3 regions of the Pseudarthrobacter sp. NPDC080039 genome follow, and region 2 is predicted to be linked to each of the others. Evidence: riboswitches for the same ligand, from Rfam matches in the RefSeq annotation. Region 2 holds a riboswitch; each other region holds the start of a gene.
What was found. Region 2 has a riboswitch for S-adenosylmethionine ahead of AB0313_RS12305 (cobalamin-independent methionine synthase II family protein). Riboswitches for the same ligand answer to the same signal wherever they lie in the genome.
Positions count from the first base shown of each region.

Region 1: it holds a riboswitch for S-adenosylmethionine, as region 2 does, so the genes downstream of both, AB0313_RS11040 (bifunctional o-acetylhomoserine/o-acetylserine sulfhydrylase) here and AB0313_RS12305 (cobalamin-independent methionine synthase II family protein) in region 2, are expected to answer to the same signal.
Region 3: it holds a riboswitch for S-adenosylmethionine, as region 2 does, so the genes downstream of both, AB0313_RS15085 (DUF1737 domain-containing protein) here and AB0313_RS12305 (cobalamin-independent methionine synthase II family protein) in region 2, are expected to answer to the same signal.

Region 1 is NZ_JBFBKY010000008.1:40-3,453, reverse strand. It holds gene AB0313_RS11040 (bifunctional o-acetylhomoserine/o-acetylserine sulfhydrylase) at 107-1,441, opposite strand; SAM riboswitch class IV at 1,467-1,581, opposite strand; gene AB0313_RS11035 (VOC family protein) at 1,743-2,381, shown strand; gene AB0313_RS11030 (hypothetical protein) at 2,751-3,401, shown strand.
Region 2 is NZ_JBFBKY010000009.1:83,967-89,136, reverse strand. It holds gene AB0313_RS12325 (TrmH family RNA methyltransferase) at 1-39, shown strand, start outside; gene fbaA (class II fructose-bisphosphate aldolase) at 158-1,177, shown strand; gene AB0313_RS12315 (DUF3151 domain-containing protein) at 1,178-1,600, shown strand; gene AB0313_RS12310 (uracil-DNA glycosylase) at 1,752-2,384, opposite strand; gene AB0313_RS12305 (cobalamin-independent methionine synthase II family protein) at 2,587-3,795, opposite strand; SAM riboswitch class I at 3,808-3,911, opposite strand; gene AB0313_RS12300 (adenylosuccinate synthase) at 4,301-5,170, shown strand, end outside.
Region 3 is NZ_JBFBKY010000014.1:80,831-86,000, forward strand. It holds gene AB0313_RS15075 (O-succinylhomoserine sulfhydrylase) at 1-694, opposite strand, end outside; gene AB0313_RS15080 (rhodanese-like domain-containing protein) at 695-1,105, opposite strand; gene AB0313_RS15085 (DUF1737 domain-containing protein) at 1,102-1,365, opposite strand; SAM riboswitch class IV at 1,379-1,494, opposite strand; gene AB0313_RS15090 (hypothetical protein) at 1,908-2,075, opposite strand; gene opgC (OpgC domain-containing protein) at 2,102-2,572, shown strand; gene AB0313_RS15100 (hypothetical protein) at 2,629-2,883, opposite strand; gene AB0313_RS15105 (TetR/AcrR family transcriptional regulator C-terminal domain-containing protein) at 3,107-3,811, shown strand; gene AB0313_RS15110 (pyridoxamine 5'-phosphate oxidase family protein) at 3,818-4,282, opposite strand; gene AB0313_RS15115 (aminodeoxychorismate lyase) at 4,343-5,170, opposite strand, start outside.

The sequences.
Region 1 (3,414 bases), on a different contig from region 2:
GACTGGTTGTGACTTCCCGGCTTGCTGCGCTCCCTGCCCATTCCGCCGGACTGGCCGCCCGGCGTCGTACGTGTGTTCCTAAGCGCCCGTTGCCTGGCGCTTGCTGCTAGGCGCCCTTGGCGGCGCGGAAGCCGGCTTCCAGGTCAGCCAGGATGTCGTCGATGTGTTCGAGGCCGACGGAGAGCCGCACCAGCCCCGGAGTGACGCCGGCAACCACCTGCTGCTCCGGAGTGAGCTGGCTGTGGGTGGTCGACGCCGGGTGGATGACCAGGGAGCGCACGTCACCGATGTTGGCCACGTGGGAGTGCAGTTCCAGCGCGTCGACGAAGCGCTTGCCCGCCTCCGCGCCGCCGGCCAGGTTGAAGGAGACGACGGCGCCCGTCCCCTTGGGCCCGTACTTGCGGCCACGCTCATACCAAGGGCTGGACGGCAGCCCGGCGTAGGCGACCGATTCGACGTCGTCCCTTGCCTCCAGCCAGCGTGCCACCTCCGTGGCGTTGGCAACGTGGCGCTCCACCCGCAGGCTCAGCGTCTCCAAGCCCTGGGAAATCAGGAAGGCGTTGAAGGGCGAGACCGCCGACCCGAGGTCGCGGAGCAGCTGCACGCGGGCCTTGAGGATGTAGGAGAGGTTCGCTCCCAGCGCGCCGCCCTCGCCAAGGTCACGCGCGTAGACCAGGCCGTTGTACGTGGGGTCAGGAGTGTTAAAGCCGGCGAAGCGCTCCGGATCCTTGCTGAAATCGAACTTGCCGGAGTCGACGATGACGCCCGCAATGGCCGAACCATGGCCGCCCAGGTACTTGGTGGCCGAATGGATCACGATGTCGGCGCCCCACTCCAGAGGTCGGATCAGGTAGGGAGTGGACAGGGTGTTGTCCACGATCAGGGGAACGCCGGCCTCGTGGGCCACCTCGGAGATGCCTTCGAGGTCCAGGACATCCTGGCGCGGATTGGAGACCACCTCACCGAAGAAGAGCTTGGTGTTGGGCCGGACGGCGGCGCGCCACTGGTCCAGGTTGTCCGGATCCTCCACAAAGGTGACCGAAATACCGAACTTCTTCAGTGTGTGGGCGAACAGGTTGTAGGTTCCGCCGTAAAGGCTGGGGCTGGCCACGATGTGGTCGCCGGCCTCGGCGATGTTCAGCACCGCGAAAGTCTCTGCGGCCTGCCCGGAACTCAGCAGCAGCGCCGCGAGGCCTCCTTCGAGGCTGGCGATCCGCTGCTCCACGGCGTCCTGCGTGGGATTGCCGATCCGTGTGTAGATGGGCGCCAGCTCGGCCAGCGCGAAGCGGTTGGCTGCGCTCTCGGCGGTCGGGAACACGAAGGACGTGGTCTGGTAAATGGGCAGCGCACGCGCTCCCGTGGCGCTGTCCGCTTCCTGGCCGGCATGGATCTGGCGGGTTTCGAAGGACCATCCGTTGGACATCTCAGTCTCCTGTGACATGGGCCCGGAATGCTGGGAGCAGTACGGGCCGCGCTTGCTTCCGGCTCTTGCCGGACAGCCAGGTCTTCACCCGGGGCACCCCACCGCGGTTGGAGGGTTGCCGGCCAGCGAGCCGGGGCTTGGCGCTGGCGCTCATGACCTGAGCCCAGTGTAGGAAGAGTGCTGTCGCCGGGAACAGGATTGTGACGAACATGGTCTTACGGGCGTCCTGCTGCTTCGCCGCATGCGTGCCGCCGCCGGAAAACTGCCAGTAAGGGTACCCTTAGCTGAGAGCCCGATCACAAAGTGCCAAGATGTTCGCATGCGCATGGATCACGTCTCTTACGCCTGTGAACACGATGGCCTCGCGGCCACTACCGAACGTATTGCAACTGCCCTCGGCGTTGAGGCAGTGAAGGGCGGGGTACACCCCCGCTTCGGTACCCGGAATATGATCATCCCGCTCGCCGGGCACAAGTACCTCGAGGTTGTGGAGGTCCTGGACCACCCGGCATCCGACAAGGCACCGTTCGGACAGGCAGTGCGTGCCCGTTCCGCAGCCGGCGGCGGCTGGATGGGCTGGTGCGTCGAAGTGGACGACCTCGCCCCCTTCGAGGAACGCCTTGGCCGCTCCGCCGTCAACGGCAACCGCAAATTTCCTGACGGTCGTGAACTGGTCTGGAAGCAGATTGGCATCCTGGGCCTCATCGCCGACCCCCAGGTCCCCTACATGCTCAAGTGGGAGGGGGACCCGTCACTGCACCCGTCCAACGCCTACCCCAGCAACCTTAAGATGAGCTGCCTGACCATCGCCGGCTCAGCCTCGCGGGTGACCGAGTGGCTCGGCGAGCCGGTTGAGAAGCCCCTTGAGGATGTTGCAGTCGAGTGGGTGGCCCCGCACGGCACACCCGGCATCCTTTCGGTCACCTTCGAAACCGCCAACGGAGCCGTCACTATCTGACGCTTCCCGCCCCTCTCCCCTGCTTGTCCGGGAGACGGACCTGCCGGGCCGTGCCCGGCTCAGCTTCGGCCGTCATGAGGTAGTAACAACGGCGTCACTACCTCATGGCGGCCGAATTCCTTTAAGCGGCACCAGCTTGTCCACACCCGTGAGGGCCGCGTGTTCCGCTGCGCCGCAGAAGTTCCTTTTCGCGCGGGACATTTGGGGTGCGGGAAGGATTGTCCGCATCGAGAATGTACGACGACGGCGTGCGGCCTTTTGTCGTGAGGCGCCTTTGGCAGTGGGCCGGCTTGGGCGGACCGGCTTTCCCCGCCTTCGCGCGGGGTGCTTGCAGGTCTGACTGTCAGTGGGTGGTTGGATGATGTGGGTATGGGAATCAGCGGTGGTTTTGGGGCGGTGTTGGAGGGTGTTCGTGCCTCTGTCGCTGCCCTTGATGCGCTGGTTCTTGAGGACCGGAATTTCGAACATTCTGCGCTGACGGCTGCGGCGGGAGATATTGACGTGCTGCAGCGCCGGTATGAGCTGTGCCTGGAAGGGTTGGAGGTTGTTGCCCGGTTGGAGGCGCAGCTGGCGGCGGTAAAGTCCGGGCAGGCTGCCCGTGCCGTCGAACTCCAGCAGGCCATGACTCCGCCGGATGCATGTGTGCAGGACCGCACCTATGCGGAGATGTCTGTCGTGGAGGAGATCGCCGGCGTCCTGACCATCAGCTCCGCCGCCGCGGGCGCGTTGGTGGACCAGTCCCGCCGGGTCTGTTCCCTGCCACCGGTGCTCGAGGCGCTGTCCACCGGCGCCATGTCCTGGCAGCACGCGAAGATCGTTGCGGACGAAACCGAGGGCCTCACACCCGAAGGCGCGCTGGAGTTGGTGGCGCATTTCCTCGACCCCGACGCCCCCAACCCCGCACGCGGCGCAGCCCCCGGTGAACTTGTCCCGTCCCGGTTCCGGGCGAAAGTCCGTGGGTGGCGGGAACGCCACCAGAGCGTGTTTCATAGAGTGTGTAAGGGGCCGGTCTCTAACTAGGGTTGACCTGCGG
Region 2 (5,170 bases):
GCCTGGATCCGCCGGCACGTCTTCAACCAGCACGTGTAAGCCCCCGGGGCGTAATCCAGAACACTCCAAGCCCCGGAATGGCTAGGATGGTGCCAAGCCGTAAGCGGTCTACTTGAGGGTTATCCACCCACAGACGAAACTCAGCAGAGGAGCCAGCATGCCCATTGCAACCCCAGAGATCTACGCCGAGATGATCGACCGCGCGAAGGCCGGCGGATTCGCCTTCCCCGCGGTCAACGTCACGTCCTCGCAGACGCTGAACGCGGCACTGCGTGGCTTCGCGGAGGCGGAGTCCGACGGCATCGTGCAGGTCTCCACCGGCGGCGCCGCCTACTGGTCCGGCGCGTCCACCAAGGACATGGTTGCCGGTTCCCTGGGCTTCGCGGCGTTCGCCCGCGAAGTGGCCAAGAACTACGGGGTGAACATTGCCCTGCACACCGACCACTGCCCCAAGGACAAGCTGGACGGCTTCGTCCTGCCCCTGCTCGAAGCTTCCGAAGCCGAGGTCAAGGCCGGCCGCAACCCGCTGTTCAACTCCCACATGTGGGACGGCTCGGCAGAGACCCTGCAGGAGAACCTGCGGATCGCCCGGGACCTGCTGCAGCGCACCGCCGCCGCAAAGATGATCCTCGAGGTGGAGATCGGCACCGTCGGCGGTGAGGAAGACGGCGTTGAGAACGCCATCAACGACAAGCTGTACACCACGGTGGAAGACGCCCTGGCCACCATCGACGCCCTCGGCTCCGGCGAGAACGGCCGCTACATCACCGCCCTGACCTTCGGCAACGTGCACGGCGTCTACAAGCCCGGCGGCGTCAAGCTGCGCCCGGAGATCCTCAAGGACATCCAGGCGCAGGTGGGCGCGAAGATCGGCAAGGAGAACCCGTTCGACCTGGTCTTCCACGGCGGCTCCGGCTCCTCCGACCAGGAGATCGCCGACGCCGTCTCCTACGGCGTGATCAAGATGAACATCGACACCGACACCCAGTACGCCTACACGCGTCCCGTGGCAGACCACATGTTCAAGAACTACGACGGCGTCCTGAAGGTGGACGGCGAAGTGGGCAACAAGAAGACCTACGACCCCCGCGTCTGGGGCGCCTCCGCTGAGGCCGGCCTGGCAGCCCGAGTGGTGGAAGCCACCAAGCAGCTCGGTTCGGCCGGAAAGACCTTCTAAATGTCGGATGAGTTCCGCCGGAACCTGATGGGTCCGGAGCCCACGCTCCTGCCTGCCGAAACCGAGGTGTACGGGCAACTGGAGGCCGGGCACGAGGCCCTGGACCTGGTGGAAAAGCACCCCACGTCCTCGCTTCTCTGGGCCGTCCTGGCCGAGGAAGCGTGGGCCGAGGGCCGCACCATTGACTCCTACGCCTATGCCCGTGTGGGCTACCACCGCGGCCTGGACGCGCTGCGCCGCAACGGCTGGCGCGGCGTGGGTCCCATCCCCTGGGAGCACGAGCCCAACCGCGGTTTCCTGCGGGGCCTCTACTCCCTGGGCAGGGCTTCGGCGGCCATCGGTGAAGCGGATGAGCCGGAGCGGATCGAGAAGTTCCTTAACGATTCCGACCCCAAAGCCAAGGCGGCCATCGAGGGCTCCTAGGTCCCCACCGGCTCCCAGGCTTCGCTCCGCCCAGGCAGGGAAACCTCGGCGGCGGAGGGCCCCTCCATATATCGACGGCGGCCGGTCAACTTTCGGATGAAAGGTGACCGGCCGCCGTCGTCTTTGGTGGTTGAGCCTGTCGAAACCCTGGCTAGCCCTTGTTGGCGATGCCCGTGCGCGCCATGGCGTCTGCGTAGGCCGTCCGCATGTCCTCGAGGTACTCCTCCTGGCGCGCCGGGGAGCCGGCGAATGCGCGGCCACTCAGTGAGCGGACCTTGTAGGTCTTCAGGCCGCGGCGCCACAGCAGTGGCACTTCGGTCTTCAGGAGAAGGTTGGCCAGCCGGTTGGCTTCCGTGCCGTGTGCCACGATTACCGAGGCCCGGGGGACCAGCGCCAGGAACTTCAGCAGGGGCTTCAGGCCCGCCTGGACCTGGTCCGGGGTGAACTTGCCGTTGGCTTCGCCCGGGACGTGCCAGGGGTGGACGTTCCATGGCATCACGAACTCGGGGCGCAGGCCCAGCTTCCACTGGATGCCGAGCATGCGGGTAGCGGCATCCTGGTCGCCGGGAGTGATGAACCCGGACGGATCCGCCTCGCCGATGTTGGAGAACAGGCTGATGATGCGGCATTCCTCCACGTCATGCATGGGGTCCACATAGGGAACTGTGGTTCCGGGCTTGGCCTCCTGCAGGGAGTCGCACAGTTCGTTGACGGCGGCGACGCTGGGTTCGTAGCGGCGGCTCATGAGCTGTTCGTGGAATGTTTCGGGGGCCAGGGCTGTCATGAAGGGCTGGTTCTCCTGCGGGGATTGGCATTGCTGCCGACACCGAAACGGGCACGCGGGCGCGCGTCATGTCGGTGGCGGTTGATTGGGGTGGGCCGGAGCTCGCCGGCCTTCCCCAGTTTAGCAAGCCCCCGGAAGCGAAACGCCGGCTGCCCTTCCCGGTGATGGAAGGAACAGCCGGCGCTCCGGAATATACTGCCGGCTACCAGAGGCGCTGGGTGGCGCGGCGGGCGCCCTCTCCCAGTGCCTCCAGCTTGGCGAATGCGATCTGCGGGTGGACACGGCCGCCCAGTCCGCAGTCGGTAGAGGCGATCACGTTTTCCCGGCCCACCACGTCGGCAAAGCGGACGATGCGGTCTGCCACCAGGTCCGGGTGCTCCACCACGTTGGTGGCGTGTGAAACGACGCCCGGAATGATGACCTTGCCGTCGGGCAGTTTGGTGTCCTCCCATACGCGCCACTCGTGTTCGTGGCGGACGTTGGCGGCTTCGAAGGAGTAAGCGCCGGCGTTGACCTGCAGGACGGAGCCGATGATGTCCGCGAACGGGATGTCCGTGGTGTGCGGGCCGTGCCAGGAGCCCCAGCAGACGTGGAGCCGGATCTGTTCCTGCGGAAGGTCCCGCAGCGCCCAGTTGGTGGCTTCGACCCGCAGCTGGATGAACTTGAGGTAGTCCTCCAGCGAGGGCTCGGGGTTGATCTGGTCCCAGCTCTCGGCCAGGGACGGGTCGTCGAGCTGGACGGTGAGGCCGGCGTCGATGATGGCCTTGTATTCCTCCCGCATGGCATCGGCGCACGCGTAGACCAGTTCCTCGTCCGTTTTGTAGTACTCGTTGGCCACCCGGGCGCACGAGCCGGGGGAGAGGGAGGCGACGAAACCCTCGGTGAGGCCCGCGGCAGCGAGCCCGGTTTTCAGGTTCCTGATGTCCGATGCCACCAGGTCGTGGCCCGTGTAGGTCAGGGGACCGGCAATCTTGGGCTGTGCCACGCTTTTCCGGTGCGTGAGGATACCGGAGGCAGGATCGTTGTACGCCTCGTTGAAGGCCTGCCGGTCGCGCCGGTCGGGGAAGGAGGTCAGGACCACGTTGCCGGGGGACGAGCGGCGCACTTCGGCCTCCGCCCAGCGGTCCACGTTGGTGGGTTCCAGCCCGCCGAGCCGGGCGAAGGAGTAATTCCACCAGGCCCCGTAATCAACGGTGCTGGACATGGTGTGCCCGTATTCGCCGTCATTGGGGATGTCGATGCCCAGGTCTTTCTGGCGCTGCACTACATCCACTACGGAAGCCTCCAGCAGTTCAAGGAACTCCGGGGTGAGCCCGTTGCTTTCCTTGGCTGCGTTGGCCGCGATGAGCTCAGGGGTGCGGGGCAGTGAGCCGGCGTGCGTCACGCGGATGTGGTCGGTGTTCTTGGGCATGCTGGAACTTCCTTTCCATCGGTCCTGGCAGTAGCACCTTCGGCCGGCAGCGATCTGCCGAACCGTGGTTGCTGCGGCGTCATCAAGCCAGGTCTCTCGGCCGCTCCGGATGGTTCCCTCTCACTTAAATCCAGAGGGCAGGGTCCGGGCAAATCGGCTTTGGTTTGTGTCGGGCCAACATCCTGGTGGTGTCCATGCTCAACGCGGACGGCCGTCCTTCCGGGACTCCTCGCCGGCAGATCTCCGGGCCGGCCGGGGAGGCTGGGGACGAATAGCACGCCGCCCCTGTTGCCCCTCGATGCGTGAAGGGCTGCGGCGGGCCAAACGGTGGATAAAGTGCCATATCCGCTAAACTTGGGTGGTAAGAGCCCCGGAACTCTTGCTTCGCTGTGCTGTCCCAACGCGGCGAAGGCCGGATGTTCGGGGCATTCTCATGAACGGCGCTGTGCGGGCCCGCCACTTGGTGGCCGGACGCGGGCAGCCCGAACGAATGGGGGAGGATCCCATGCCAGCAATTGTGATCGTAGGAGCCCAGTGGGGCGACGAAGGAAAAGGCAAGGCCACCGACCTGCTGGGCGGCCGTGTTGACTACGTCGTCAAGCCCAACGGCGGCAACAACGCCGGGCACACCGTCGTCGTGGGCGGTGAAAAGTACGAACTCAAGCTGCTGCCGGCAGGCATCCTCAGCCCCAACGCGGTCCCCATTATCGGCAACGGCTGCGTGGTGAACCTCGAGGCCCTCTTCCAGGAAATCGACGGACTTCAGGCCCGCGGCGCGGACACTTCCCGGCTCCGGGTCTCCGCCAACGCCCACCTGGTGGCCCCGTACCACCAGGTCCTGGACAAAGTCACCGAACGCTTCCTGGGCAAACGCGCCATCGGCACCACCGGCCGCGGCATCGGCCCCGCCTACATGGACAAGGTGGCCCGGCTGGGCATCCGCGTCCAGGATGTCTTTGACGAATCCATCCTCCGCCAGAAGGTGGAAGGCTCACTGCGCCAGAAGAACGAACTCCTGGTCAAGGTCTACAACCGCCGCAGCGTGGTGGTGGATGAGATCGTGGAGTACTTCCTGTCCTTCGCCGAGCGTCTCCGCCCGCTGGTCATCGACAGCACCTTGGTCCTGAACTCCGCCCTGGACGAAGGCAAGGTGGTCCTGATGGAAGGCGGCCAGGCCACGTTCCTGGACGTCGATCACGGCACCTACCCGTTCGTCACCTCTTCCAACCCCACCGCCGGCGGCGCGTCGGTTGGCTCCGGCATCGGGCCCACCCGGATCTCGCGCTCCATCGGCATCATCAAGGCCTACACCACCCGCGTCGGTGCGGGTCCGTTCCCCACCGAACTCTTCGACGAGATGGGAATGTACCTGCAG
Region 3 (5,170 bases), on a different contig from region 2:
TGAATTCCTTGGTGCCCAGGATCGCACCGCCCATGACCCTGCCCTGGCCGTCGATGTGCTTGGTGCCGGAGTAGACGATCACGTCCGCGCCCAGGTCACCGCAGCGCTGCAGCAGGGGAGTGGCAAAGACGTTGTCGGCCACCACTGTGGCGCCCGCGGCGTGCGCCAGTTCGCTGACCGCGGCGATGTCCACGATTTCCTGCATCGGGTTGGACGGGGACTCGAAGAAGACGGCGGTGGTGGGCTTGGAGAGGGCTTCACGCCATTGGTCCAGGTCCGGCCCGTCGACGAACACGGTCTCCACGCCCCACCGCGGAAGGATTTCGTTCAGGATCACGAAGCAGGAACCGAAAAGGGAACGGGCAGCTACCACCCGGTCGCCGGCAGCCAGCAATGCACCCAGCGCAGTGAACACGGCGGACATGCCCGACGCCGTCGCAAAGCATGCTTCGGTGCCTTCCAGCAGCCTGAGCCGCTCCTGGAACGTGGCCACCGACGGGTTGCCGTAGCGGGAGTACACGAACCGCTCGTCTTCCCCGGTAAAGGCTCGTTCGGCCGCGGCCGCGGACTCATAGACGAACCCGGAGTTGAGGAAGAGGGCTTCCGAGGTTTCCTGGAAGTTGGTGCGGTCCAGCCCGCCGCGGACAGCCTGGGTATCGGGGCTCCAGCCGGAGGAGTCTTGGTTGAAAGTCACTTAGTTCTTCCCGAGGTTGGTGGGCAGGCCGCGGTTCTTCCAGCCATTGAGGGTGCGTTCGCCGTACCGGTCGGGGTCGCCTTCGAAACCCTCCAGGACGCTGTAGGCCGTGAAGCCCGCCTGCGTGGCTGCGGTGGCTGCGGCGATGGAACGCTGGCCGGAACGGCACAGGAACACCAGTTCCGTGGCAGGGTCCTGGGGTGCCTGCTCCTTGAGGTCCTTCACGAAGTCGGGGTTGGGGATGCCGCCCGGGAAGGTCCACTGGATGAAGAGGGGGTCGTTGTCGGTGGCTTTGGTGTCCGGAATGCCAATGTGGGCCCATTCACCCTCGGTGCGGACATCCACCAGGACGGCGCCCTGCTCCAGTTTGGCCCAGGCTTCCTGGGGCGTCAGGTCCCCTGCGTAGCTCATGCGTGGCCCTCGCCGTCGAACTCGCCCTCCAGTTCGTCCACGGCAGTGGCCACTGCGGCATCCGCGGACGCGATTGCGGCCGGAAGGACGACGGCCTGCGCCACGATCACGCTGGTGCCGTTGAACGTTGCTGCCGGGCTGCCGTGCAGCACGTAGCCGTCCGCCAGCGCAGCCGAGATCCGTTCACAGAATTCACGGTTGTCCGCCCCGGTAATCAGGCGGTAGGACAGTCTTTCGTCAGGGGCGGGTGCGTCAGACACGACGGATCTCCTTCTTTCACGCTTGCAGCTCGAATCGGTCGATATGCCGAGTATTCACCTGAGGCACCCCGCCGCGAAAGGGAGGGTTGCCGACCGGCCAGTCAGGGCTTAGCACCGGTACTCATTACTCCCCAAAAAAATAACACCTGAGGCGCCAACCTGCACCGCCGCCGTCGTCATGTTCCGTAATTGAGCGGGCGGCAGGGCGATAAAGTTCTTACCGGGGGCGCCGCCCCGTCTCCAGAGCAATGAGTACGTGGGTCCTTGTCAGCATGCGGGCACACGTATCGCACCACCACGCCGCCGGCGGGCGGAACCGTCCGTGTTCCGCCGGAACCTTCCTGGCAGCCGCACTGATCGCCCTCGTGGCCCTGTTGGTCCCGGCAGTGCCGGCCCGGGCGGCAGACACGGCCCCGGACAAGGGAAAGCCGTGGCTGGGGGCCGTGCTCGAGTGGGGTGAGGATACCGCCGCCGGCTTCAGCGACCGGCTCGGGGCCAGTCCCGCCGTCTTCGGGCACGACATCACCGTTCCCTACCGGGATTCAGAACAAAATGACCTCGACGGCTTCCTCCAGCAGGCCGCAACCAAAGGGTCGCACGCCCTGCCAGCAGCCGGCCGACTGCCGGAAGGCATTCCGGAACGTGGCGGCGGCGTTCAGGAAGTACGACGGCGGCAGGGCCACCATGGTGTGGGCGCCGTACCTGGGCACGGGCTACCCCTTCGACCGGAGCCGGAATGCGCCGCAGCCCGGAAGCGAAGGTTTCGCCCTGCTGGATACGAACGGCAGCCGCGTTCGCGCTGGCCTTCCTGTCCTGGGGCAATCCCTACCTGGCCAACACCTACGACGTCCGCCTGGCGCTCGTACCGGATGCCGCCTACCGCCCCATGTATGACGCACTCTTCGGCCGGACGTACCTGGCCCCCGGCCGGCTGCTCGTCGTCCTGGTCCTGGTGGTGGCGGCCTATGCGTTCCTCAGCGCCTATTGGAAACCGGTGCAGCGTCTACTTGGCTGGTTCCTGATCCCGCTGGGCAGGGCAACGCTTAACGTCTTCATCATGCACGTGGTGCTGATCGCCGTCGTCCCCAATATTCCCGGTCTCCAGCAACAAAGCAGCTTTCTCAACACAGCGGCCTATGCCGTGGTCCTGGGGCTGTTGTGGGTCATGGTCCGTACCAGGTTCCTTTTCCGAATCATCCCCACATGAAAAATGCTGCGGCACCTGTGCGTGCCGCAGCATTGATCGTCTACTGCTTGTTGCCCTTACACGAGTCCCGGATAGCTGCTCAGGATGTAGTCCGCGGCAGCCGGGCCCTTCATGCGAAGGCCCCGGTGGCCGGGTGACACCTTGGTCTTCATCGCGGCCCAGAACTTTGATTCCGGGCGGGGGGCCTGCTGGTTGATGAAGCACCAGCTCGTGTAGAGCCCGTAAAGGCGGTCCGGATCCAGGGTGGTTTCAGACGCCTGGTCGAAGTAGGTGGCTTCGTTGAGGAAAATGTCGAACTGCGAATGTGCCATGACGGCGTCCCTTCGCTCGGTGCTCGGTGCCGCTATTCGGCTACAGCAGCGGACCTCGATGCCCTGCACGGGGGCAAAGAAGGGTGAATTGGGCCTTTATACCCCTGGCCCAGAAGCGGCGCTAACTCCGTATCTACGATGTAGACTTTACTCGTAGACTACAGATACGGCAAGCGACTGGAGTAACTGGTCGCATGAAGCGCCGGCACTCAGGACGGACAAAATGGCTTCCCCAAAAACGGTGACAACAGCCGGCCGCAAGGCCCCGCTCAGCCGGGAGGTGGTGCTGGCCAAGGCCTTGGAAATCGTGGATGCCGAAGGGCTGGATGCGTTGACCATGCGCCGCCTGGGCATGGAGCTTGGCCGGGATCCGATGAGCCTTTACCGGTACGCCGAGAACCGGGCCGCCCTCCTGGATGGAGTCTCGGAACTGGTCCTCAACCAGCTCAACATCCATCCCGAGGACCCGGACTGGAAAGAGCAGCTCCGGAAAATCGCGCACAATTTGCGCATGCTGGCACTTAGGCACCCCAACGTGGTGCCGCTGCTGGTCACCCGGCCCCTTTCCACCCCGCTGGGCCTGCGCCCGCTGGGCACGCTGCGGCCCCTGGAGCAGATCCTGTCCCTGCTGGTGGCCGCAGGATTCGAACCGGCCGATGCGCTGCACGTCTACCGCGCCTACTACGGCTTCCTCTACGGGCACATCCTCAACGAACTGCAGGAGTACGTGGTGGACCCTGAAGAGAACGAAGTCCTGCTGCGGCTTGGCCTGCACCGCCTCCCCGCCAAGGAGTTTCCAAAGCTGCGCGCCCTGGCCCCGGCGCTGGCGGAGTACGATGGCGCCACGGAGCTTGACCAGGGACTTACCATCCTGCTTTCCGGGCTGGAGGCACAGCTTTCCAGGCAGGCTGCCCGTTCCGGTCGCTGACGACGGCTACTCGAACGAGGCCCGGCGCCGGTCCTGGAGGCGGGTGTTCCAGACATCAGGCCTGTTGACTTTGAACCGGCGCCCTGTCAGCGCTTTGGCGTTGAGCCTGACGTAATTGGCCTTCTCGCCGGGCTGCCACGGCTCCAGGCCAAGGCCGTCCACAGCATCCCTGACGGCCTGGTCCTCGATGATTTCCGTGTCGCCCCGGACCACTACGCTCCAGGCCTGCTCACTGGAGGGATCATAGCCATCGATTTCCAGGGCTGCCGGCCGTTCCATCCGTGCGCCCCACAGCTTTGAGCCCGGAGCCGTGCGGAAGACGATGCTGCGCAGATGGACAACGTAGTTCACCGGGAAGATCTCCGGATGTTCATCCACCACAATGGCCAGCCTGCCCACCGTGTCGGTGTCGAGCAGTTCCCAGCAGTCGTCGAAGGACAGTTTTTCGATCGGCAGGTTTCGCGAGTCCATGATCCACACCTTACGGGTGATCAGGGGGCGGGAAAAGGGACCGCGGCGCCGGGCGCAGGTCTAGTGGATGCCGGCGAAAAGTCCGCTCAATTCCGCTGTCAGTTCCTTCTGGACTGCCGGGGTGCCGATTTGCTTGCCGTCGATCGTGTTCACGGGTGCCAGCAGGCGGACGCTGGATATCAGCCAGACAGCGTCGGCGTCCAGCAGATCCTGTGGCTCCAGGGGGCCGTACCCCAGTTCCCAGCCTGCCGCCTTGGCGGCGGCGAAGAGTGCGCCCTGGGACGTTCCGGGCAGGATGCCGCTGTCCAACTGAGGTGTGATGAGCCGCTTAACCGGAGTGCCGTCGTCGGACTTCACGTGCGCGAGCAGCACGGTGGAGGTTGGGCCTTCCAGGACGCGGCCGTCGGAGGACAGGAAGATGACATCGTCCGCACCCTGCTTGTGGGCATAGCGGAGTGCCGCCATGTTGACGGCGTAGGAAAGCGTCTTGGCGCCAAGGAGCAGCCAGGGTGCCCGTTCGGCCACATCGCTGTCATAGCCACGGTCAAGGAAGATCACGTCGATGCCTGTTTCCCGCTGGCGGCGGCCGGACGCACCCGCCGGGGACGCCTGCACCCAGGCCGTGGGAGCCGGGGCGCCCTCCACCCCGCGGGTCACCACCAGCTTGACTACCAGTTCATCAGCCGCGGGGTCTGGCGGCGGGTTTTCCGTCCGGTGCCGGGACACGGCAGCAGTGATGGCCCGGCGCCACACGTCCTGCTCCGGAATGGCCAGGTCCAGTGCCGCCGCAGAGCCGGCAAGCCGGTCCAGGTGGGCCTGCATTTTCCGCACCGACCCACCCACAGCCAGCATGGTTTCAAAGATGCCATCGCCCCTGGTAACCCCCAG